DNA from 3 places in the Fructilactobacillus hinvesii genome. Region 1 is predicted to be linked to each of the others. Evidence: a T-box and tRNA genes for the amino acid it is inferred to sense, from the RefSeq annotation. Region 1 holds a T-box; the other regions hold tRNA genes.

The links. The T-box of region 1 lies ahead of leuS (leucine--tRNA ligase). A T-box ahead of a tRNA ligase gene usually reads a tRNA of that ligase, here a tRNA-Leu.
Region 2: it encodes a tRNA-Leu, which carries the amino acid that the T-box ahead of leuS (leucine--tRNA ligase) is inferred to sense. The anticodon was not compared.
Region 3: it encodes a tRNA-Leu, which carries the amino acid that the T-box ahead of leuS (leucine--tRNA ligase) is inferred to sense. The anticodon was not compared.

Annotation. Positions count from the first base shown of each region.
Region 1 covers NZ_CP097118.1:836,650-844,526, reverse strand. The annotation lists gene M3M39_RS04205 (zinc-dependent alcohol dehydrogenase family protein) at 1-644, shown strand, start outside; gene M3M39_RS04200 (ACT domain-containing protein) at 703-1,137, opposite strand; gene M3M39_RS04195 (TMEM175 family protein) at 1,333-1,941, shown strand; gene M3M39_RS04190 (putative polysaccharide biosynthesis protein) at 1,972-3,654, opposite strand; gene leuS (leucine--tRNA ligase) at 3,710-6,133, opposite strand; T-box leader at 6,194-6,393, opposite strand; gene mnmM (tRNA 5-(aminomethyl)-2-thiouridylate-methyltransferase MnmM) at 6,478-7,035, shown strand; gene M3M39_RS04175 (MDR family MFS transporter) at 7,032-7,877, opposite strand, start outside.
Region 2 covers NZ_CP097118.1:1,127,590-1,135,466, forward strand. The annotation lists gene argS (arginine--tRNA ligase) at 1-131, opposite strand, end outside; tRNA gene M3M39_RS05725 (tRNA-Gly) at 352-422, opposite strand; gene M3M39_RS05730 (DUF1516 family protein) at 514-849, shown strand; gene M3M39_RS05735 (aspartate/glutamate racemase family protein) at 894-1,607, opposite strand; gene M3M39_RS05740 (carboxylate--amine ligase) at 1,614-2,867, opposite strand; gene M3M39_RS05745 (UDP-N-acetylmuramoyl-L-alanyl-D-glutamate--2,6-diaminopimelate ligase) at 2,917-4,452, opposite strand; gene M3M39_RS05750 (MarR family winged helix-turn-helix transcriptional regulator) at 4,617-5,114, opposite strand; tRNA gene M3M39_RS05755 (tRNA-Leu) at 5,316-5,400, shown strand; gene M3M39_RS05760 (CrcB family protein) at 5,635-6,015, shown strand; gene M3M39_RS05765 (fluoride efflux transporter FluC) at 6,017-6,352, shown strand; gene M3M39_RS05770 (hypothetical protein) at 6,744-6,914, opposite strand; gene M3M39_RS07495 (SH3 domain-containing protein) at 7,237-7,482, opposite strand; gene M3M39_RS05775 (hypothetical protein) at 7,528-7,668, opposite strand.
Region 3 covers NZ_CP097118.1:1,389,010-1,396,886, reverse strand. The annotation lists gene M3M39_RS07125 (Tex family protein) at 1-956, shown strand, start outside; gene M3M39_RS07120 (SprT family protein) at 959-1,402, shown strand; tRNA gene M3M39_RS07115 (tRNA-Leu) at 1,453-1,538, shown strand; gene M3M39_RS07110 (LCP family glycopolymer transferase) at 1,652-2,824, opposite strand; gene M3M39_RS07105 (2,3-bisphosphoglycerate-dependent phosphoglycerate mutase) at 2,992-3,663, shown strand; gene M3M39_RS07100 (C1 family peptidase) at 3,915-5,249, opposite strand; gene rpiA (ribose-5-phosphate isomerase RpiA) at 5,300-5,995, opposite strand; gene M3M39_RS07090 (dCTP deaminase/dUTPase family protein) at 6,141-6,677, shown strand; gene radA (DNA repair protein RadA) at 6,693-7,877, shown strand, end outside.

The sequences.
Region 1 (7,877 bases):
AACCATCTGACTACTCTTCAGAAATGTTAAATTCATTTGTCACTTTATCTGACGTCATGGCCACTGGTTACCATGCTGCTGTCACAGCCGAAGTAAAGCCAGGCGATACGGTTGCTGTCATGGGTGACGGAGCCGTTGGTCTGTGTGGAGTCATTTCTGCTAAGTTGCGTGGCGCTAAACGAATCATTGCCATGAGTCGTCACGAAGACCGGCAAAAATTAGCCAAGGAATTTGGGGCAACTGATATTGTTCCAGAACGTGGTGACGAAGCCGTTAAACACGTAATGGAACTAACTGGTAGTGGTGTCGATGCCGTGCTGGAATGTGTCGGAACGGAACAATCCGTCGATACAGCCACTAAACTGGTTCGTCCCGGTGCCGTAATCGGACGAGTGGGGATTCCGCAAAAAGCCGAAATGAACACCAACCAATTGTTCTACAACAACACTGGTTTGCGGGGTGGAATTGCTTCTGTTACTACCTACGACAGAGAAGAACTCTTACAAGCCGTCTTAGACGGTAAGATTAACCCCGGCAAGGTCTTTACCAAGCAATTTACATTAGATCAAATTCAAGAAGCTTACGACGCAATGGATCAACGAAAAGCCATCAAGTCGTTATTAGTGGTTGATGACCAAGCTTAAAGCATCAAAAAAAGCGATTGAAATTATTTTCAACCGCTTTTTGTTTGCTCAAAGTTGATTATTCAATGGAAACCAAGCGAACCTGACTGGCCCCTTCAACCTGCTTAAACTTGGTTAGTAATTCATCAATCGTAATTGTAATGTGGGTCAAATCTAACGAAATTACCACGCTAGCCATCTGATGGATGGGGATGTTTTGGTTAATCGTTAGGATACTGGCACCACTATCTGCCACCTGTTTTAAAAGTTGGGACAGGACCCCTGGGCGATCGTTTAACATTAATGCAATCACGGCCTTGCGGTTCCAACTCGAATCATCCGTCGAATACACCATGTCTTTGTACTTATAGTAACTTCCCCGGCTGATGCCAACCGCTTTTACCGCTTCACTAATGTTTGCAACCTTACCTTCCTCTAGTAACTGACGGGCAGCGATTACCTTGCCAAACATTTCCGGTAGTAATGATTGATCTACGATGTAATATTGCTTAATTTTAATCAACTCCTAGAAAACTTCCACTGATGCCTAATTTTCCAACCTAAAATAATTATTTTAATCATACCAATTCCCCAACGGGAAATAAAGCACGCTTATTTTACCAATCACTTTTATTTGGGAATTTGAAGCAGATCAAATTATGCTATAATTTTCAATTGAAGAATTACATTTTAACTGGAGGTTTGTACGGTGAAAAAATCACGAGTTGAAGCTCTCACCGATGCGATTGTCGCAATTATCATTACCATCATGGTCTTAGATTTTAAAGTTCCCAACACCCCGCACTTCTACGAAATTTTTGATGGCATCCCAGAATTATTTGCCTACATCGTCAGTTTTGCCTTTATTGGCGTTGCTTGGTACAACCAACACTACATTTTTTACCTGGTCAGACGAGTCACCAAACGCATTTACTGGGCTAACAACCTTTGGCTATTTACAATGTCTTTAATTCCAGTAGCCTCCGCCTGGGTCGGAAAGTTTATGAATAGCGTAGCTCCCCAATTATTCTACCTTCTGTTCTTTACCGCTTGGAACCTCTCCTATCTCTTTTTATGTCAAGTAATCATAAGCGAAATGAAAAATGAAAATGATCAAGTGGGGATGCGTAAAATCAAAAACACCATGAGCTACCGCTTCTTGACCAGTTGGAAATTCCCTACTTTAATCATTGTCACGGCCATTGCCATTTGCTTCTTCCCGGTAAGTGGCCTCATCTTTAGTTTAATTGAAATTATTATTAACGGAATTTACACGGCCCCTGACGGCGATCGCCTAGAAGGAACGCAATCAAAATAAAAACCAACGCCAAGACGTTGGTTTTTATTTTTAACTGATATGAAAAATGGTTCGTAACCGAGCTACTCGAGCTCCTAAAACTTCATCGGCCAAGCGACTCTTTAAAGTACAGTACATGTACACGCTGGCTCCAATGAGAGCGGCTACGGCCGTTACGACTAAACTTATTAAAGAACTAAATGGGTTCGCAACTAAGCCGACGAGGAAATTAAGCCCATACACGGCAACTAACGTGATGGCATACATAATTAAAGAATATCCCAGTAAGCTCGCAGAATCATTTAACAGCTGCTTAACTTCAAAGCCAAAATCGCGGTTTAAGGAGTAAATGATTAGACCGTTTGCAACCGTAAAACCAACTACGGTCGACATTAAGGTTCCAAAGGCCCCAAACCAGTATACCAATGGGAACTGGGTAATTACCTTGGCAATCGTTCCAATTACAAAGTACTTCACTGCCCGCCGGTTCTGAGAAACCCCCTGCATAACTGCCGAAGTCACCACGAATAACCCGATTGGAATCGCTGCGATAGCCGCAAAGGTCAACACGTTACTTCCAAAGTTCATGTTAGCAGTCCCATAAAAAGTCCGGTTTAAGGGACCAGCAACGGCCGCCATTCCCAAAGAAGCAGGTAACATTACAAATTCAAATAGGATCATGGTATTAGACAACTGATCCCGCATCATTTGCATGTTGCGTTTGGTAAAGGCCGTCGACAGAAGCGGAACTACCGTAATGGCTAACGAAGATGCCAAGGAAATTACGATCATGGTTAACTTATTCGCATTGCCGGCAAAAACGGCGTAATCAACCTGAAGGGTTCGTTCAGAAAAATTCGTTGCTAATCGCATGATATCAAAGAAAGTAAATTGATCAATCAAAGAAAAGATCGTCACTCCAGCTCCCAAAATAACAAAGGGAACCGCCTGACTAATAATTTCTCGATACAACTGCTTTGTCGGCACCTGTAATTGGTGATCACTATTAGCCACCAACGACCGGTAATAGTGACGGCGACGCCAGTAATACCAACCTAGGATTAAAAACCCAAAGACGGCTCCGACACAGGCCGCAAAGGTTGATTGTGATACCGCCGTGACCCAGCTGCCGTGCACCACTCGCAAAATGATAAACGCAGATGCAAGCATGTAAATCACTCGGGCTAGTTGTTCGATAAATTGGGAAATGGCAGACGGAGCCATATCACCGTATCCCTGAAAATACCCTCGCGTCAAACTCATCGCTGGAATGATTAAAACGGCCCCAGCTAACGAATGGATGACCGGAATCACATTTGGATCCCCGTTAGTTAAAATCGGAGCAGCAAACCATAGAATTAGAGCACTAATCACACCCATTAAAACGGAGAGAATTACCCCTTTTTTATATAACTCGACTCCTACTCCATACTCATTTAACGCATTGTAATGTGCCACCTGTTTGGCAATGGCAGACGGAATTCCGGCAATCGCCACAATTAAAACGAAACTATAGATATTGTAACCCTGGGTGTAGAGGGAGTTTGCAATTGGAAACAAGGCCGCCCCAAAAATCAACCGCCAGGGAATAATGTACAATGCCCCGAGGATTCGTGACAAAATGCTTCCAATCGTCATCCAGGCCGATCCCTTTAACATTTGTCCTTTGGCTGCTTCTGACTCGGCAAATTGTTGTTGCTCTTCTAATTGATTGTTTTCAACATCGTTATCCACTAAAATAACCTACTTTCAAACCAAATCTCAAAGCACCAATTTAGCACAAAATAGATTAATTGGCTACAATATTGACAATCTTTTTCGGTACAACAATCACCTTACGAACCGTTTTTCCGGTTAGGTTAGCTTGAACATCAGCATTTTCTAGCGCCATTTTCTCGATGGCGTCTCGATCAGCGTCAGTTGGAACAGAAAGCCGAGACCGCACTTTTCCGTTAATTTGAACGGCAATTTGCACCTCTTCGTCCTGCAACTGACTTGCATCATAGGTTGGCCATGCTGCGTAGGCAATTGATTCATCATGCCCTAGTTGATGCCAAATTTCTTCTGCCAAATGCGGTGTAATTGGAGACAGAAGCTTAATCAAACCTTCAGCGTATTCTTGAGGTAGTTGTTGGTGCTTGTACACGTCGTTTACAAAGACCATCATCTGCGAAATAGCCGTATTAAACCGCATTTTTTCAATGTCATCCGTCACTTTTTTCACGGTTTGGTTGTAACTCTTGGCGAGCGCTCCATCATTGGAGGCCACAATCATGCCAGCATTGTTTTCATCATCACCAAGGTACATCCGCCAAACCCGTTTGATCCACCGGTTGGCTCCCGTAATTCCTTCGGTACTCCACGGTTTTGATTCCGTCAGTGGACCCATGAACATTTCGTAAAGTCGCAGAGTATCTGCTCCATATTCATTAACAATATCATCCGGATTGACCACGTTGCCCTTGGATTTCGACATCTTTTCGTGATTAGTTCCAAGAATCATTCCCTGGTTCACCAAGCGTTGGAATGGTTCTTTGGTAGGGACAACTCCCAAATCATACAAAACTTTGTGCCAGAACCGCGCGTACAGCAGGTGCAATACCGCGTGTTCGGCCCCACCAACGTATAGGTCCACTGGCAACCAATATTTCAACTTATCTGGATCAGCAATCATTTTATCATTGTCTGGATCAATGTAGCGTAAATAGTACCATGAACTTCCTGCCCATTGCGGCATCGTGTTCGTTTCCCGGCGTCCGTGGCGACCGTTTTCATCAGTAACGTTGATCCAGTCACTCAGATTAGCCAAGGGGCTTTCACCGGTTCCAGATGGTTTAATGTTATTAGTTTTAGGCAAGCGTAGCGGTAGTTCATCCTCTGGAACCAACGACGTACTCCCATCGTCCCAGTGAATAACGGGAATTGGTTCTCCCCAGTACCGTTGCCGGGAAAAAATCCAGTCCCGTAACTTGTAATTAACCTTTTTAGTCCCGGCATCATGGTCTTCAAGCCAACTAATGATGGCTGCAATGGCTTCGTCTTTTCCCATTCCATCCAAGAATCCGGAATTAATGTGGACGCCATCGCCAGTGTAGGCTTCCTTGGCAACGTCGCCTCCCTTAATAACGGGAATAATTGGAAGTTCAAACTTCTTTGCAAATTCATAGTCTCGTTGATCATGGGCTGGTACCGCCATGATTGCTCCCGTCCCGTATGACGGCAGTACGTAATCTCCAATCCAGATCGGCAATAATTGTCCGTTAACGGGATTCTTAGCGTAGGCTCCCGTAAAGACTCCTGATTTATCTTTGTTCAGGTCAGTCCGTTCCAAGTCTGACTTAGAGGCCACGTATTTTTGATATTCAGCCACCGCATCCGCTTGTTCTGCGGTAGTAATTTGTTCTACCAATGGATGTTCGGGAGAAAGAACCAGGTACGTAGCTCCAAAGAGCGTATCAGCCCGGGTTGAGAAAACCTCAATTTGAGCATCAGGATGTTGATCGACCGCAAATTTAATGCTGGCTCCCACGGATTTTCCAATCCAGTTTCTTTGCATTTGTTTGATGCTTTCTGGCCAGTCTAAATCATCCAAATCATCTAATAGCCGTTCCGCATAGGCCGTAATCCGCAAAACCCACTGTTTCATCGGTTTACGGTAGACAGGATAACCACCCCGTTCGGTTTTCCCGTTAACCACTTCTTCATTGGCCACCACGGTTCCACCCATCAAATCTGGCGCCCAGTTCACTTCAATTTCATCTTCATAGGCTAGGCCCTTTTTGTAGAGTTGTTCAAAAATCCACTGCGTCCACTTGTAATACTTGGGATCGGTCGTATTAACTTCGCGATTCCAGTCGTACGAAAATCCAAGGGATTTAATTTGCCGTTTAAAGGTTTGAATGTTTTGATTCGTAAACTCAGCGGGATTATGCCCCGTTTTCATCGCGTACTGTTCGGCGGGCAGTCCAAACGCATCCCACCCCATCGGATGCAATACATTTTTACCTTGCATCCGATTAAAGCGCGCCATAATGTCAGTAGCGGTATATCCTTCTGGATGTCCCACGTGCAACCCCTGTCCGGATGGATATGGGAACATGTCTAAAACGTAGTATTTCTCTTTATTTGGATCTTCACCCGTTTTAAACGTCTGATGTTCATCCCAATACTTTTGCCATTTGGTTTCAATCTGTTTGTGATCATAAACAGCCATGTCCAACACTCCTTTGTCATTGCGATTTTTGCCATAAAAAAAGCCTATAGAAAACTAATTCTATAGGACGAGTTGCCGCGGTACCACCTAATTTCTCCCCATTTTACTGGAGAACCCTCAAGTCCATAACGCGGAAAACGGTTAATCGATTGATTAACAAAACCTCCACAGCAAGTTCGAAAAATTAAGGTCTAAGCTCGCACCAACCGCTTAGTCGCTGGTATCTTGCTTTTTCTACTACTCTGTTTCATTGGTTAATCTGTTGATTACTGTTCACAATAGCAAAATTACTCCGAAAATACAAGCTTTTTCTTGCTATAATGAAGCAGAAAGTGAGGTTTCCCATGAAATTACAATCAGCATTAAACTTTAGTCACACCCTATTGGAACAAATCGTGCAACCTGGTGACGTAGTCGTTGACGCTACTGCTGGGATGGGTCATGACAGCCTGAAGTTAGCCCAACTGGTGGGTCCTCGTGGTCATGTGTACAGTTTTGATATTCAAGCTCCGGCTGTCAGTGCCACTAAGAACCGGTTACAGGAAGCTGGCTATCACAATGCCACTGTTGTCCAACTGGGCCACGAACACTTAGACCAAGTGGTGACCACTCCGATTAAGAGTGCCATCTTTAACCTAGGCTACCTTCCCACCGGAGACCACCAGATTATCACTCAACCTGTAACCACCATTACCGCATTGCAAAAATGCGCTGAGTTGCTTCAACCGACGGGCGCGATTATCGTGGTCTGTTACTATGGCCACCCTGGAGGGGTCAGTGAAAAAGAGCAAGTCTTAGAATGGGCGCAACAACTACCACAGCAATCTTTCAACGTGCTTCAGTACCAATTTATTAATCAGGTCCACCAACCACCCTTCTTATTGGCGATTCAAAAACGTTAACTCGCGCTTTTTTTGTCAAACCAATTCACGACGAGCGTAGCAATTACCAACAACCCCGCTACTAAAAAGACGTTGTGCAACGCTCCATAGAGAATTTCCTTTAACTGAGGCAGCAATTGAGCTGGTAAAGCTTGCGCCGTTTGCGGGTTAATCAATTCGTTCATCAGTTTCAGGTTCGTCTGCGGGTGTTGTTTGACTCCTTGCAACATCGTCGTGTTCATCACAATTCCAAACACAGAAATCATCAACGTTTGTCCTAACGTCCGGCTCAAAGTGTTAAACGAGGAAGCAACCCCAATTTGATCCTTGGCTACCTCATTTTGCACCGTGACCGAGGCGTTGGTAATACATAATCCAAAACCAATTCCCATGACTCCTGAGATCACAAAGAACGCCCAAAAGGGAGTTGTTCTTGGCGCTAAAATCGAAGCCAAACTCCCACAGCCAATAAAAAACAAACTTAAATAGGTAATTAGCTGGGGCCGAAGCTTTCCCAGTAATTTTCCAGTCCAAAAGGAACCGATAATCCACATAATTGAACTTGGTGTAATTGCAAATCCAGCCATGGTGGCTGGTAAGCCCAACAAGCCCTGGGTCCAGTCTGGTAAATAGACTTCATAGGCAAAGATAAACCCACTAATGAGGGCGGCAATTAAATTCTGGGTCACAAAGGTTCGGTTTTTAAACATACTAAGGGGAATAATTGGGTCTACGGCCCGGCGCTCCTGACGGATAAAGAACCACATTCCGAGCATCGCCACAACCACACAGAGGCCGATTAATCCGAAATGAAACGGTCGTTCCCCCAGTAACTGAAAAAGATACATAATTGCTAACAGGAC
Region 2 (7,877 bases), 290 kb from region 1:
AACGTTGGAAAGGCTAAATCACCATTTTGAGCCGTTTTGGGTGTTTCTACCTTGGGGTAGACATCACTGGAACTAACCTGGTTATCAACTGCCTCTGCCACCACGTTAGCTACTAATTGTTTGTAATCCATGTTTATTCACTCCTTAAAAATAAAAAAACTCCTACATTAAAACTATTAATGTAAGAGACGAGAAGCCCGCGGTACCACTCTCTTTGGTTATAACCCACTCAAATATTCATTTCATCCCTAAAAAGCACGCTTTCGTCATCTTAACCAGGTTTAGCTTTCACTACCCTAAACTCGCTAATCAGGTCTTGAAGTTACTACTCTCTTATCAGTGGGATTATAAAGCGGGTGACGGGAATCGAACCCGCGACGCAAGCTTGGGAAGCTTGAATTTTACCACTAAACTACACCCGCAATACAAATAAAATTATAACACGTCCCGTCCTCAATGTCATTCCCAATCTTTAGGTATGATAAAATTAAATCATCTTGGAGGTTTAATTCAATGTTAATTTTAGTCATTTTAGGGGCCTGGCTGCTTCTACTTGGATCCACTAGTTGTGGAATTTTGCTGCATCAAGATAAGCAGGTAGTCAAGGCCTTAATTATCAGTCGTGGTTTGTACATCATGATCTTAATTTTAGAAGTAGTGTTAGTTCTACAACATTTTAATCAACATCCTTGGCTAGCACTTGCAAACTTTTTGGTCACCATCGTCGCCGTTTCTTTAATTGACATCACCTTTCAACGTAAGTTTTTGGGGATGTTGTCTCATACAATTGCACTGGCCACCATCATTAGTATCATTGTGGCCATATTCTTAGTGCTCCCCTTAAGTTAAAAGCGTTCCAATCAGATGATTGGAACGCTTTTTATCAGAAACTATTATTGTTTACGTGCCGCTAAAGCCAAGCGAATTGATTCATCGACCAGTTCTCCTTGCGCATCAATCACCGGAAAATTAGCGTGACCGGCCCGCTCCTCTGCAACTGAAATTTCGGTACATCCCAAAATCACCACATCGCAGTGTAAATCTTCCACCATTTGTTGCAAAATATGATGGTATAAATCGGCATCAACCCAGTTTTGTGCCTTTACGTCGTCATAAATCAACGTCATGGTCTCTTTGGCAATGGTCGGAGTCGGCATTACAAATTGATAGCCAGCTGCTTGAATTGCCACTTCATAGATTCGATCTTTTAAAGTCCCCTCCGTAGCGATTAATCCCACTCGCTTTGCCTGGGGAAATTTTTTAGCAATGGCGGCAATTGCCAAATTGGGCATGTGCAGGATGGGAATATCAGTCAATGCCTGTAGTTGATCATAAAAGTAATGAGCAGTATTACAAGGTAACGCAAAAAATTGCGGACCTAACTGACTTTGTTGTCGCACATCTTCTGCCAAGGGCACTAAGGGACTTTGATGATGGTCAGGATCCACGATGTAGTCCGTTCGATCCGGAACCGTAGCGTGGTTAACCAAAATATAGTTTAAATAGTCCTGATCCTTATGGGTTGGGGTCCGTTCGTTCAGCAAATGGATGTAGGATTCCGTTGCTTCCGTCCCCATTCCCCCTAAAATTGTAAAAAATTTCTGCATTGTTTATCATCCTTTTTCTAAATGGAAGTACTGCGCAAACTTTTGCGCATACCGATGATCCATCCATTTCCACAGTAACCAGCGCATCGGGTTTTCATCTTTTTTGTACCAAAAGGTATTGCCAACCTTCCCCTGGTGGATTAATTGCATAGCCAGCTCTTTTTCGTGGTTATCACGTGCATACTGTGCAAAGGTCTTTTCAGAAACCCCTAACCATAGTTTCCACGTTTTTTGCTCTTTGTTTCCAAGAAGCAGTGGCTGATCCTTTAAACTATCTTCTACATAATCTTCAATTAGGTATTGAGCTAGATTACAGCCGTTCAGAGTTACGTAAAAACTACTCCGTCCCTGCCGTAAATTAATTTCAAAAACTTTAAACGTCTGATCACGTTCGTCCCACTTTAAGTCAAAGTCGGCATAGCCAACGTAATCGATTTGTTCTAAAAATTGTTTTAACTGCTGGTAAATGTCATCGTTATACTCTGGCAAGATGGCAACGTAATTCCCGATGGCCCCTGGAGCCGGATCTTCTAACAGTGGATGTCCTAAATTCATCATCTTAACGTGATGGTAACGATCAACGTAAGCGTTAACCACTCTCATCTGACTATCATCACCAGGAATAAAATCTTGCACAATTACATCTGACGTATAACCGTTATCATAAATCTTCCCAATCACGGACCGGTATTCAGCTTCATCACGAATAATAAAGGCTTTTTTCCGTCCCTCAAACTGGATATCAACCCATTCCACGCTATTGGCAGGTTTGACTGCCACTGGATAACCAAATGGTTGGTCAATTTTTTGGTGTTGGTAATCTGCCTTAGAAATAATTTTGGTCCCTGGATATGGTAATGAGTATTTTTCACACAGCTGATAAAAGTTTTCTTTATTGTTCAACTGCTTTAATAGTTGGTAATCAACGTATGGACAGATAAACACATCGTTCAGCTCATCCTTGTGCTTCGCAATCAGTTCGGCATAGCCATCACTACAACCAATTAAAATCACCGGTTCAGAATGATTTGCATACTCCTCCTTTAACTGGCGCATTGCTTTAATCCAAGCCGGATCTTCACTAAAACCGGGGATAAACGTTAGATCAACAATCTTTGAGAACCGCGTTGGTGCTAATTGCTGCTGCGCAATTGCACGGACTGGTTTGCCAGTTAATTCGTAAAAAGAGCGTGCCATTCCGTAAACGTTAAAATCACTTCCCAATAAAATTGGGGTAAATTTTGGAACTACATTTTTCATTTTGGGCCTTCTTTACTTAGATTGATACGGACTAAAATTGTTAGTTTACTTACTGGAGTTGCTTTAAAAACTGTTTTACCACCACTGAATCCGTCGGATAAGGGGTATCAATTCCCTGAATCTTTTGATAGGGATCTTGTCCCTTCCCTAGAACCACGATTATATCACTAGGAGCACCTAGTTGAATTGCTTTTTGAATCGCTTTTTTTCGATCTAGTTCATAGTAGACCTGCACTCGATCGTGATCAATGTAACTATCAATTTCTCGCGCAATCGCAAGCGGATCTTCAAACGCTGGATCATCAGTCGTTAAAATGGCAACGTCCGCTTCCTCACTCAGGGCTTTTCCAAATCCTTCCCGCCGATCGATTCCTTTGTTACCTGGACTTCCAACGACGGCAATTGTTTTTCCGTCAGGAGATTGGGTCTTCAAAAACTGGAGCAGCGCTTTGGTACTGGCATAATTATGGGCATAGTCTACATAGATTGTACCGTGAGCTTGGCTTTGGTAGCGTTCCATCCGTCCCGGAATTTGAGTGGTGGCGAGACCCGTTAGCAGCTGTTCCCGTTTGAAGCCCGCTAATCCAGCGTTAATGATCGCAGCAACTGCGTTAGTTTCGTTATAGTCACCCGGAATCCCAATTTGATATTTCCCTTCCAATTGCAATTTCTGTGCCTTGGTTGTTAGAGCCCGGAGATAAATTTCATTATCGGTTAAGGTGTCTGCTTCACTATCAAAGGTAAAGTCCAACTGCATTGGTAATTCGGTCTGGGTTCCGTTTCTAGCGTACAAATAAATATTTTCTGGATTGGTAGTGGCCTTGGCAGCAAAATAAACGTCTTGTAACTGATCTGTAGCCGCGTTAATGACCACTTTCCGTGAATTTACCAGTAACTGTTCCTTGCAGTGCAGATAATTGGCAAGGGTCGGATGTTCATTTTCACCAACATGATCGGGAGAAATATTTAAAAAAGTTCCATGTTCGAAGTGTAAATTAAACACACGATTCTTTAGATATGCTTGGGAAGAAACCTCCATCACTAAAAATTTCATTCCGTTATTGACGGCTTGGCGCATGTTTCTAAATAAGTCCAGCGATTCTGGCGTGGTTAGCTCTGATTTAAACGTCGCTGCTGGATCAGGCCCCAAAATAGTATTAACCGTCGAAAACAAAGCCGTTTGATTGTTAGTAGCAGCATTAATTGCTTCACGAAGAAAATAAGCCGTTGTAGTTTTTCCCTTGGTCCCAGTAATGGCAAAAGTAGTCAGTTCATTCTGGGGAAAATTAAAGAAAGCAGCAGAAAGGAGAGCCATTGCTTTTTGCACATCGCTAACAATAAATTCCGATAAATTGGAACTAGCTGATTGGGGCTTCTCAGCGACAAATCCAGTTGCTCCTTTTTGTTCAGCAGCAATCAGATAGTCCGGTTTAAAGTTTCCCTTACAAAAGAAGAGCGTGCCTGTTTCAACCGTTCGAGAATCATAACTAACCGAGTTAAACGTATCCGTTTTTTCGGTGGCATTAGTTGTTTTTAATAGATGGTGTTCTTGTAATAAATTTATAATCTCTGCAACGCTCAACATCGCTTTACTTACCCCATTTTATTTTAGTCTTAATTCATCATTAAAAAGGCGTCCCTAGTTCAGGCACTAAACCCTTTTAATTCTAGCAAAAAAAGACTTGAGATACAAAAAAGGGAAAGAAGCCAAAAGAGCTCCTTTCCTTGGGTTTTAATGTGATTGAGTAATTATGAATTAAATTGTTTGATATCCAACGTATCTAATTTCTTAGAAATACTGTAAAGACCTTCCATCGATTCTTGAACGTCGTCTTTATCAAGACCAAGTGCTTCAAAGGCTTTCGCCACATGATTCCGAATTTTGTCCTTCATTTCTTCTGCATAGGAAGTAAGAGCAACATTAACTACTCGTTCGTCTTCTGTAGAACGCGTTTTGGTAATCCATCCCTTTTTACCCAACCGCTTTAACAATGGGGTTAGTGTCCCACTGTCAAGATCAATACTTTGCCCTAGTTGATGAACAGTAATTGGAGAATATTCCCATAAAACAATCATTACCAAATACTGCGGATATGTAAGGTCAAAGCTCTTCAATACCTCTTGGTAAAAATGATTGAATTTCTTATTGGTGCTATAAATAGCAAAACATAGTTGACTTTTTATGTTATCCAAATCTTCATTCGATAGGTAAACGTTTTGATTTCCTTTTTCGCTGTTTACTGCCATTGTAATCCCTTTTCTTTCTAAATTTTCTATTACTCCTTAAATAAGCAACATATTAAATCCAATTTAAAAATTCGAACATCACCACTCCATGTCATTTTAAAAGACTGCAATAATTTCTTCCTATCTTACTACATATTCCCCCAAAAAAGAAGTGAAATTGATTGTTTATTTTTAGCATTTGATATGATAGAATTAGTTCATGCCCTGGTGGCGGAACTGGCAGACGCGCAGCGTTCAGGTCGCTGTTTGATTTTATCAAGTGCGAGTTCGAATCTCGCCCAGGGCACTAATACAAGGAATCGATGCATTGTGCATTGGTTCCTTTTTAGATTGTTAACTATTATTCTTACAGTTTGGAGGAACTATGAAATCTAACCATCACAAAAACACTCCCCTACTCATTGAATCTCTCCTAGTTGGTAGTTTAGGCATCTGTTTACAGGCTGTAGCTTTAACCGGGCTCACCTATTGGTCTTTAACCACCAGCCAGTCTAACTCAACCAGAAAGAAGGCCTAAATTGTGGAAACTATTTTAGTTTTGCTTGGTGGAATTGTCGGTGGTGGTCTTCGAATCGGTCTAACTGATTTTCTCCCAACCGTTACATTTCCGTATGTAACGTTACTAATTAACTTAAGCGGAGCTTTATTACTTCCTTTCTGGAATAATTACTGGGCTATCAAAACCCATTGTACACCCAAGCTACGTAAAGCTGTTGGTGTGGGCTTAATTGGTTCCTTTACTACTTTTTCTGGAATTACTCTGGATGTCGGTCATTTATTGCTCCACCATGCCCTTAGTTTATTAGTGCTTTATCTTCTCATCACCATGGTCGGAGGCTTGATTTTAGCTATTTTAGGAGATCAATGGTCTAATGCTTTACGAGAAAAGGAGGGAATTTAACGTGTTTCTTACTCTTGTACTCGGAAGCGGTTTGGGAGCAGTTGGTCGTTCTACAATTACCAACCTCTTGAAAAAGAAAGAATTGGGTATTCTGGCCACCCTATTGGTTAATCTCGGTGGTTGTTTCATTGCCGGAATGCTACTTGGTGCTAACTCCACCAGCTGGCTTGCTGCCCTGTTTCTCGGCTTTATCGGTGGTTTTACAACCTACTCAACATTTAATGGAGAGTTAGCATCATTTTACTTTCAAAGAAAGTACCTCTCCTTAGCTGGGTACCTTCTAATTAGTTACGGAGGCGGATTATTAGCTTGCTACGTCGGCTATTTACTCGGATAATTCCTACTTAATTTAAAAAAGGATTTAATCATGAAAAAATCACTTTGATGTGATTTCTTGATCGTGATTAAATCCTTTTTTTTGGCCAAATTTACTCACTTATTGAAGATTTTCCCGTGCAATGATGCACCAATTTTAGTAAATTTTCCTGACACAAATCAAACTTTTGTCACTAACATCTAGTTAGCAACGCTTATCTTTTTCCAAAAAAATAAGCGCCACCTTTATAATTAAAGAAGTCGCTTATTTTAAATTTAATGCCGAGAGCGGGCATTTTTAATGCCTTTATAATAGGAAGAAAACAGTTTTTGTACACATTACGTACACAATAATTTCAAAGAAAAAAGCCGCCAATTACTTGGTGGCTTTTACATATATATTACATAGCGTTTTAAGAATGAAACTCTAAATTATCAATAAGCTTATCATTTGGATTCATTTTAATAAATCTTCCTCTAAATAGGCTAACAGATTTACCACTATACCATTTACCATCTTTTTGGTAAATAGTAATAAATGTACTTCCCTGCTTTAATTTATCAACGACTTCTTGTCTTGACATCGTTCTACCTGGTCCTATTTTGTGTCTCCTTTATCAATTTTATAGGTGATTTTTACGATGTTTCCGTCGTAATTTTCTGTGGCTTCACTAATTAAATAATCGGCCCACTTGTTCATATATCTCTCTTTTCTGCTATATGAAAATAGCAATAAAATATGGTTATCTATAAGTATTTAACAAAGAAAGAATATTACCTATTGATATCAAAATCAAGGAACATTAACGCAAAAAAGACCCACCACCATTTAAGGTGATGGGTCCCTTATATTTTCATATACACAAAGAGTAAGGCTGTGTATATTTTTCAATATTATCATAATCTTTAATATAAAAGATAGTAGAACGTTCCCCCAGCAGCTTGGCCTGTAACACGTACTGTGCAATAAAGCCGTTGGCCGTTGTAGCCAGTGTAAACAATCCAAGTGTATACATCATCTACCACGTAAACGTAGTAGTGGATAGACATACCAGCTGGCATATAACCTGTAACTGGGGCTTCCACTTTAGAATTACTGTGGACTGCAATTTGCTCATCACCATTCTTGAACCAGCCATCTTCAACGGTTATCTGGCCTCGAGCCTGCTGGCTTGACTGTGATGGTTGTGGAGATGTCTATGATGACAGCATTGATTGGTTAGCACTAACACCGTTCGCTAAGTCTCCGGTTGGACAATCAGGTTGTAAGGTATAAAGCTTTTTCAACGTCTTAGCATCAATACTACCAAGATAAGAACACAGCTCATCTTGGTTCATTGCAGCTGGCCACTGCTTAACCGAATAATTTGCCTCTACATTATGCAGAATGTCTAAAATCTTATTTGTGATGATTTACTCAATCATTAAAATCATCCTTTCTTTGCTAAATTACCTTTCACATCCATGTAATTATGGTTAGCAATAATTAACTAGGCTACGAGCAACTTCACGTGCTTCAATTTCATTTAAGTTCTGACGACGGAAAA
Region 3 (7,877 bases), 550 kb from region 1:
ACGTAATTGTGAATGAGGCGGGAGCGTCAGTTTACTCTGCAAGTACCCTGGCCCGAGCTGAATTTCCAGAACTTCACGTGGAGGAACGGTCGGCAATTAGCATTGCTCGGCGACTGCAGGATCCACTGGCGGAATTAATCAAGATTGATCCCAAGGCCGTCGGGGTCGGGCAGTATCAACACGATGTCTCAGAAAAAGAACTTGATCACCAACTGGATCAAGTGGTGGAAACGGCGGTTAACCAGGTCGGGGTGAATTTGAACACGGCCAGTCCCCAGTTATTAGCCCATATCTCCGGATTAACCCCAGCCGTAGCGGAAAATGTGGTTGCATACCGCGAAGCTAACGGGGGCTACAGGAACCGCAACCAATTAAAGCAGGTTCAGCGTCTCGGTCCGAAAGCCTTTGAACAATCCGTGGGTTTTTTACGTATTATAGGAGGAAGCAACCCATTCGATAATACTGACATTCATCCGGAGAGTTATCCAGCGGCGCAGGCCATTCTGGATGACTTAAGGATTGATCGCGACCATTTCACAGATCCCAAGAACCAGACTCGACTGCAACGGAGTTCCGCAGCAGACCTTGCCCAACGCTTATCATTAGCGCCAATCTTAGTTTCTGATTTATTGCAGTGGTTAACCCATCCGGGACGCGACCTGCGGGATCAGATGCCAGCCCCACTGTTAAAGGCAGATGTTTTGACGATTCAGGACTTGCGAGTGGGGATGGAGCTGCAAGGCACCGTCCGGAACGTGACCGACTTTGGCGCCTTTGTTGATATCGGGGTCAAACAGGACGGATTAGTCCACATTTCCCGGATGAAAAAAGCCTTTGTTAAGGATCCGGCGGCCGTGGTGGCGATTGGAGACGTAGTCACGGTCTGGGTGATTGGAATTGACGAGCAGCGTCAGCGAATTCAGTTATCGATGATTGAACCTGAAAAGGAGAACTGATGATGACCGACCAACAACTGCAACAACTGGTGGAAACCATTTCGACGGAAGCATTTCACCGTCCGTTTTGCCACCATGCCTACTTTAACCGGCGCCTCCAAACCACCGGAGGCCGCTATCACTTGCGGTCACATGACATTGATATTAACCCGAAGATGGCTCAGAATCCGGCGGTGCTCACTGGAGTCATTAAGCATGAGCTCGTACACTATCATCTGCACCAAACCGGCAAATCGGGAAAACACAACTCGCCTGAATTTAAACAACTCTTACAGGCCGTCGGGGGCAGTCGGTATGCGCCCCGGCTGACGGCTCCCAAATACCTGTATCAATGTGAACACTGTGGGCAGCAGTATCCGCGCCAACGTCGGCTGAACGTCAATCGCTATGTTTGCAGTCGGTGCCGGCACCGGTTAAAATTAGTCCAAAACAAATCAAATCCATAAAAAGCCTTGCATCTCTGCCGAATTCTTGCTAAGATAGTTATTGTTAATTCGCGGCCATGGCGGAATTGGCAGACGCGCAAGATTAAGGATCTTGTCGGGAGTTTTCCCGGTGGAAGTTCGAATCTTCTTGGCCGCACTACTAAAAAGGATTGTTGAAAAATCATTTCAACAATCCTTTTTTTGTTGCAATTAGTGATAACCAAAAACAAAAAACCGGCAACGCTCAATGGAGAGCGCCACCGGTTTTAATTAATTCTTGGGTAATTCGTTGTTATTATTCACAGAATCCATGCCGTTAAAGAACGAGCCGTCGTCTTCCTCTTCGCCGTCTTGTTCGTTGGAGTTAACCTCACGTTGTGATGATGTCAGACTACTTTCGGTTGGAAGCTCCAATGACTTGCGAATCTCGTTCGAAACCTTCAACTGTTCCTTGTTAGGAGCAACTTGGTAACTTAAACCATCGACGGTTGCATTATCACACTGCAGGGCAGTTTGGGTCAGATTCTTAGTGGCGTCCTTGTAACTGCCAGCAATCGTAACCATGTCGTCAAAGGTCAGGTTGGTTTGCAGATTTCCTTTGAGGCTCTTCAGGATTTCACCGTATCGGCCTACGTTACCAATCGTTAATCCCTTTTGCAAAATGGCGTTAAGAACTTGGCGTTGCCGAATTTGGCGCCCATAATCACCGAGCGGATCTTGGTACCGCATCCGCGAGTACTGCAGGGCGGTTTGTCCGTTCATATGCTCAGTCTTACCTTTTTTCACGCTAATACCTTCGTAGTCAAAGGTCAGGTTCGGTGTGATGTCAACGCCACCCACGGCGTTCACCATTTGCTTAATTCCCTTCATGTTGACGACGGCATAGAAGTCAACGGGAACGTTGAAGAACTTGTGGACGACTTCCGTGGCCGTATCAGCGCCTCCAATTGTGTAGGCAGCGTTAATCTTCTCGTAGGGTTGCGAATCTCCGGGCACGACGACCTTGGTATCCCGTGGAATACTGGTAAAGGTGGTCTGCTTGGTGTTCGGGTTCACGGTCGCCAAAATCATGGAGTCCGTCCGACCTTTATCCGTTCGTCCCAGTTCCCCGGTATCCGTTCCCATCAAGAGAACGGTGAACGGCTTGCGCTGCTTAATGATCTTCGATACGTTGCGAGAGTTCTTTCCTCCCGAATAGGTTGAGTTCAACGTGGAAGAAACCCGCTGGTACTGGAAGAAGGCGAACGCGATGATGGCGAGCCCTAGGATTAGTAACCCCGCCATCCAGGCCCAGGCCTTAGGATGCCACTCTATCGCATTGGGATCGGGGCGCTTCGGTTGATTGGAACGCTTGGGCGTTGGTTGTTGCGGTTTTTGTGATTCATTCATAAAATGGTTGCGGCCGGTGCGTTTGTCCGGCTGATTATTGCGCTTTTCTGTCATGATAACCCTCGTTTATATCAGTCTGTTTTCCATTATAAACTATTCCGAAAAGAAGCCGACGCTAAAACAGTGATTTTAAGGAATTTTTTACAATTAAATCGCCAGTAGGGGTTTTTGGTTGTATGTTAGAATGAAACGGAATGAATTAATTAGGAGGTGGGGGATCAATGAGTAAATTAGTCTTGATTCGGCACGGGGAAAGTACCGCAAACCAGCAACACGTCTTTACGGGGTGGAATGACGTTTCGCTGACAGAACAGGGCAAGCAAGACGCGCAAGCAGCTGGAGAACGACTACGACAGTTGGACCTGTCCTTTACTGCGGCCCACACCTCTTATTTGAAACGCGCGATTCAGTCAGAAAACATCGTCTTAGACAGCATTGACCAGCTCTGGATTCCCCAGTACAAAACCTGGCGACTGAACGAACGGCACTACGGAGCGCTGCGGGGTCGCAAGAAACCAGTGGTCCGAGAGGAAGTCGGTGACGAACAGTTCATGCAGTGGCGCCGGAGTTTTACGGCCGTACCTCCGCGGTTAGCCGAGGTCACGCCCAAACGCCGTTACGCGCGAATGGGGATTCAAGAACCCCGGGCTGAAAGTTTGCAGATGGCCTATGACCGCTTGTTACCATACTGGCAGGATCAATTGGCCCCCCGGCTCCTACAAAACGAAAATCAGCTAATCGTGGCCCACGGGAGCTCGCTCCGGGCGTTGATTAAGTACCTCGAACACCTTTCCGACGTAGCGATTGATGGAGTTGAGGTTCCAAACGCCCAACCGATTATCTATACGTTAGATAATCAGTTGCAAATCCTGGATAAGCAGATTTTGCGGTAATCATCTAATGAAAAAAGAATGATGAAGGTTTTTATGAGATTTTTACTCTTTACAAATTCACTAAATTTGAAGATTATGTTCGTTAACCTTTGTAACGAACCGATGAACGGTCCAGGCTAATGTATGAAAAGTTTTAATAACTAAGTTAATCATCTTCACTGAGACTCCTAACCCCATCGTTAGGAGTCTTTTCTGTTCCAGCTAAAAAATGCGTAACCACATCTAGTGATTACGCATTTTAATTTAGCTCATTAAGCTAACGTACCCATTGGGTCCCATGGTGCGAGAACCGTTGGTGCTTGGGCTTGTTCTTGTCGTTCTTGGTCAGTCAGGTACTTCTTGTTGATGACAACCTGGTAAACAAATTCGCTGAACCAGTCGTCACTCATAACGAAGTAACCCTTGGTTCCGACCTTGTCACCCCAACTGTTTTCGACTTTCCATTTCGTTGGCTGGCCGTCCACAATGTCCACTCCAGTGATGACCATGGCATGGTCCATCACACTTTCACCGTAGTCGAGGCGTTCGGCCTTGCTCATGCTCATGTCGGTGTCCATCAGTTGGTCAACGTGGTAAAGGTTGGTGTCCATCAAACCGTTCTTGCGGTCGCTGGCTTGACCAACGTCACTACCGAACCAAACCGTTTCACCGGCTTGCAGTTGCTTGATGGTCAATTCCTTTAGACGGTCAATTGGCAAGTTGTAGTGCTTGATTGGTTGCCCACCCACGACGTTTCCTAACATTTCAACCGTGTAAGTTTGGTTAAATGGCTTGTCGTCCGTCGGGGAGTTGATGATGGATACGTAGTCATCCAAGTTAACGTTTACGTACTTTTTAAAGAACTCTTGGGGCGTGATATTTTGATCAATGTGGTATTGATTATCACTATCCCGGTATTCAAAGGTGAATTCCGTCGTTGGTTTGCCAAAGGCGTACACTAACATCCGGTAGATTTCGTTTAACATGTCGTCTTTTTTGGCGTTAATGATTTCTCCGCTTTGCCCATCTTTGACCAGTTTCCGTAAGATGATGGCATCGTGGCGTAACTGGGTGTTCAAGGCGCTGTTTAACTCGCTCGAGTTGTTGCTACTGGCGGTTTCAGCCATGGCCGACTTTGGCACCACGCCGTACTTGGCGATCAATGCTGCAATCATGTCCCATTGGCCCCCGTCTTGTTGTGGGGTTTGTAAGAGGAAGTTCACCTTCCGATCGGTCAATGGTTGGTCGGCCGTCTTTAAGATGTTGGTTAAGAAGTAGTTCGACTTTTCAAACTTATCCCAGAAGAAGAGGTAAACTTGAGAAAGTTCGAATTCCTTCGGGACGTTGAAGTTGCCTTCAACTTTGGACCGCATCGTGTTTAAAGCGGCAAAGAGCCAGCACCGCCCGCTCCGTTTTTGGTCAGAAACAGGTTGGCTCGAAACGTCGACAGAGAAGACTGGATCTAACTGATTGTTAGCTTCGTAGTCAGCGGCGGAAGCTAAAATGCCGTTGTGGGTCACGGCGCGCCGAATGACGTCGGCATCTGGTTGATCCTTTAGGTTGTTTTGATAACGTTCAATGTTTTCTGGTGAAATTTCCTTTGGCATAATGTAACCTCCATCAATAAATTACGAATATTATACTGCATTTTAGGTGCTTAACGCACGTTAATAACCTCAGGACCATCAGCGTGCTGGACAATAATCGTGTTTACCATGTCTAAGAAGAGGCCATGTTCGACAACGCCAACGAGGGGATCGAGGATATGGGCCAGTTCTTTGGGTTCGTCTAATGGATCAAGGTAGAGATCAATGATGTAGTTGTTAGAATCGGTCGTGACAAATTCACCAGCTGCGTTTTTCCGCAACTTCGGTTGTAAGTCTAAGCGGTCTAAGCGGTCTAAGCGTCGTTCGAGTTGGGTACTTCCGTAGGGAATCACTTCGACCGGAACGGGATAGTTAAAGGCCGTCACCATCTTACTTTCGTCCACGATCCACATGTTTTTCGTGGAGTTCGTGGCGACAATCTTTTCCATCAAATGGGAGGCGCCTCCGCCTTTAATTCCTTGGTAATTTTGGTCAATCTGATCGGCACCATCAATGGTGAGGTCAATCCGATCGACCTCATCGACGGTTTTGAGTGGAATGCCTAGTTCGTTGGCATGCTTGCGAGTAGCCCGAGAAGTTGGAACCCCAACGATGTTTAGGCCTTCTTGGACCCGCTTGCCGAGGGCTTCGACCATGTACCACATCGTGGATCCGCTCCCGATGCCGACGACCATTCCATCTTCAATGTATTTAACGGCTTCTTGGCCCACCTGCGCCTTTTGTTGTTTAATTGCTTCGCTATCCATTGACTGTCCCCTTCATCCACCATATAATTTATAATTCAGTCCTTAATTTTCCATGGCTTTTTAGCATTTGTCAAGTAATGTTGAAATGCTCTAAATCCTGTTAGAATGGTACTATCCAATTATTTAAAGGTGAGGAGTTTTGCAAATGAAACGCGGATTTGAAGTTACATCACAAGCAGCTAATTTGGGGATCCAAGTACCCCAGCGCGCGACAAAACAAGCAGCTGGGTATGACCTGGCCAGTTCGACGGACATGGTGTTGCCATCAATCTGGAAACAGGGATTGCTCCGGGCGTTTAAAATCTTACGACAGGGGCGGCAGTTAAGCGCGACAGAAGCAGATGAAGCCAGTCAGGACTTAAAGCCCTACTTGGTTCCGACCGGGATTAAGGCTTACATGCAACCGAACGAGGTGTTAATTTTGGCCAACCGGTCCAGCAATCCGCTGAAACGGGGCCTGATTTTACCGAACGGCATTGGAGTGATTGATGCCGACTACTATAATAATGAAAAAAACGAAGGGGAAATTTTCGTTCAGCTGGTTAACTGGGGAATTCGTGACCGTAAGATTCACAAGGGCGACCGGATTGCCCAGGGGATCTTTATGCCGTACCTACTGGCTGATGCAGACGAAACGCCCCACGCAACGAGAACCGGAGGCTTTGGTTCTTCTGGTGATTAGAGAGGAAGCACACGTATGAGTAAAACCAAAACGCAGTTTGTTTGTTCCAACTGTGGGTACATTTCACCGACCTACCTTGGCCGGTGTCCTAACTGTGGTGAATGGAACACGTTTACAGAAGAAACGGTCACAAAGGATAGCAGTGCGAGTTCGCCGGCCACCCGGGTTTCCTTAGCGGGGAAGCGGGTGGAACCCCAGCTGATTAACGAAGTGGATGCTCATGATGCTCCCCGCTACCAGATTCAGTCGGCGGAATTAAACCGGGTGCTCGGGGGCGGCATTGTGCCGGGTTCTTTGGTGCTAATTGGTGGTGATCCTGGAATTGGGAAGTCAACTTTACTGCTTCAGGTTTCCGGGCAACTAGCCACCATGGGTAAGCGGGTTCTGTACGTGACCGGAGAAGAAAGTGCTGATCAAGTTAAGATGCGGGCTGACCGCCTCCAGATTGCAGCCAACGACCGGCTCTACGTCTTTCCAGAAACCGATATGACGGCGGTTCGAAACGCGATTGCTGATTTAAAGCCGGACGTCGTAATTGTTGACTCGGTCCAGACGATGCAGGAGGGCGACGTGGATTCTGCGATTGGCTCCGTTTCACAGGTCCGCGGCGTCACCACCGACCTCATGAACATTGCCAAAACCAATAACATTACGGTCTTCATCGTCGGGCACGTGACCAAGGGCGGAGCAATCGCTGGTCCCAAGACTTTAGAGCACATGGTGGACACGGTGTTGTACTTTGAAGGAGATAAGCACCACTCCTACCGCTTGCTCCGGGCGGTCAAAAATCGGTTTGGCTCGACCAACGAACTCGGCATCTTTGAGATGGCGGACGGGGGCCTGCAAGAGGTGCAAAATCCGTCGGAGATTTTCCTAGAGGAACGACTGAAGAATGCGACCGGATCAGCGATTGTGGTGGCAATGGAAGGAACCCGACCGATTCTGGTTGAACTGCAGGCGTTGATTACGCCCTCGGTCTTTGGGAACGCACAGCGGACCGCCACTGGAGTTGATCGAAACCGGGTTTCGTTAATCATGGCCGTCTTAGAAAAACGGGCCGGTCTGATGTTGCAAAACCAGGATGCTTACGTAAAAGCGGCTGGTGGGGTAAAGTTGAACGAACCTGCCATTGACCTGGCGATGGCCGTCAGCATTGCCTCCAGTTATGAAAACGTCAGTACCGATCCACGGGAATGTTAC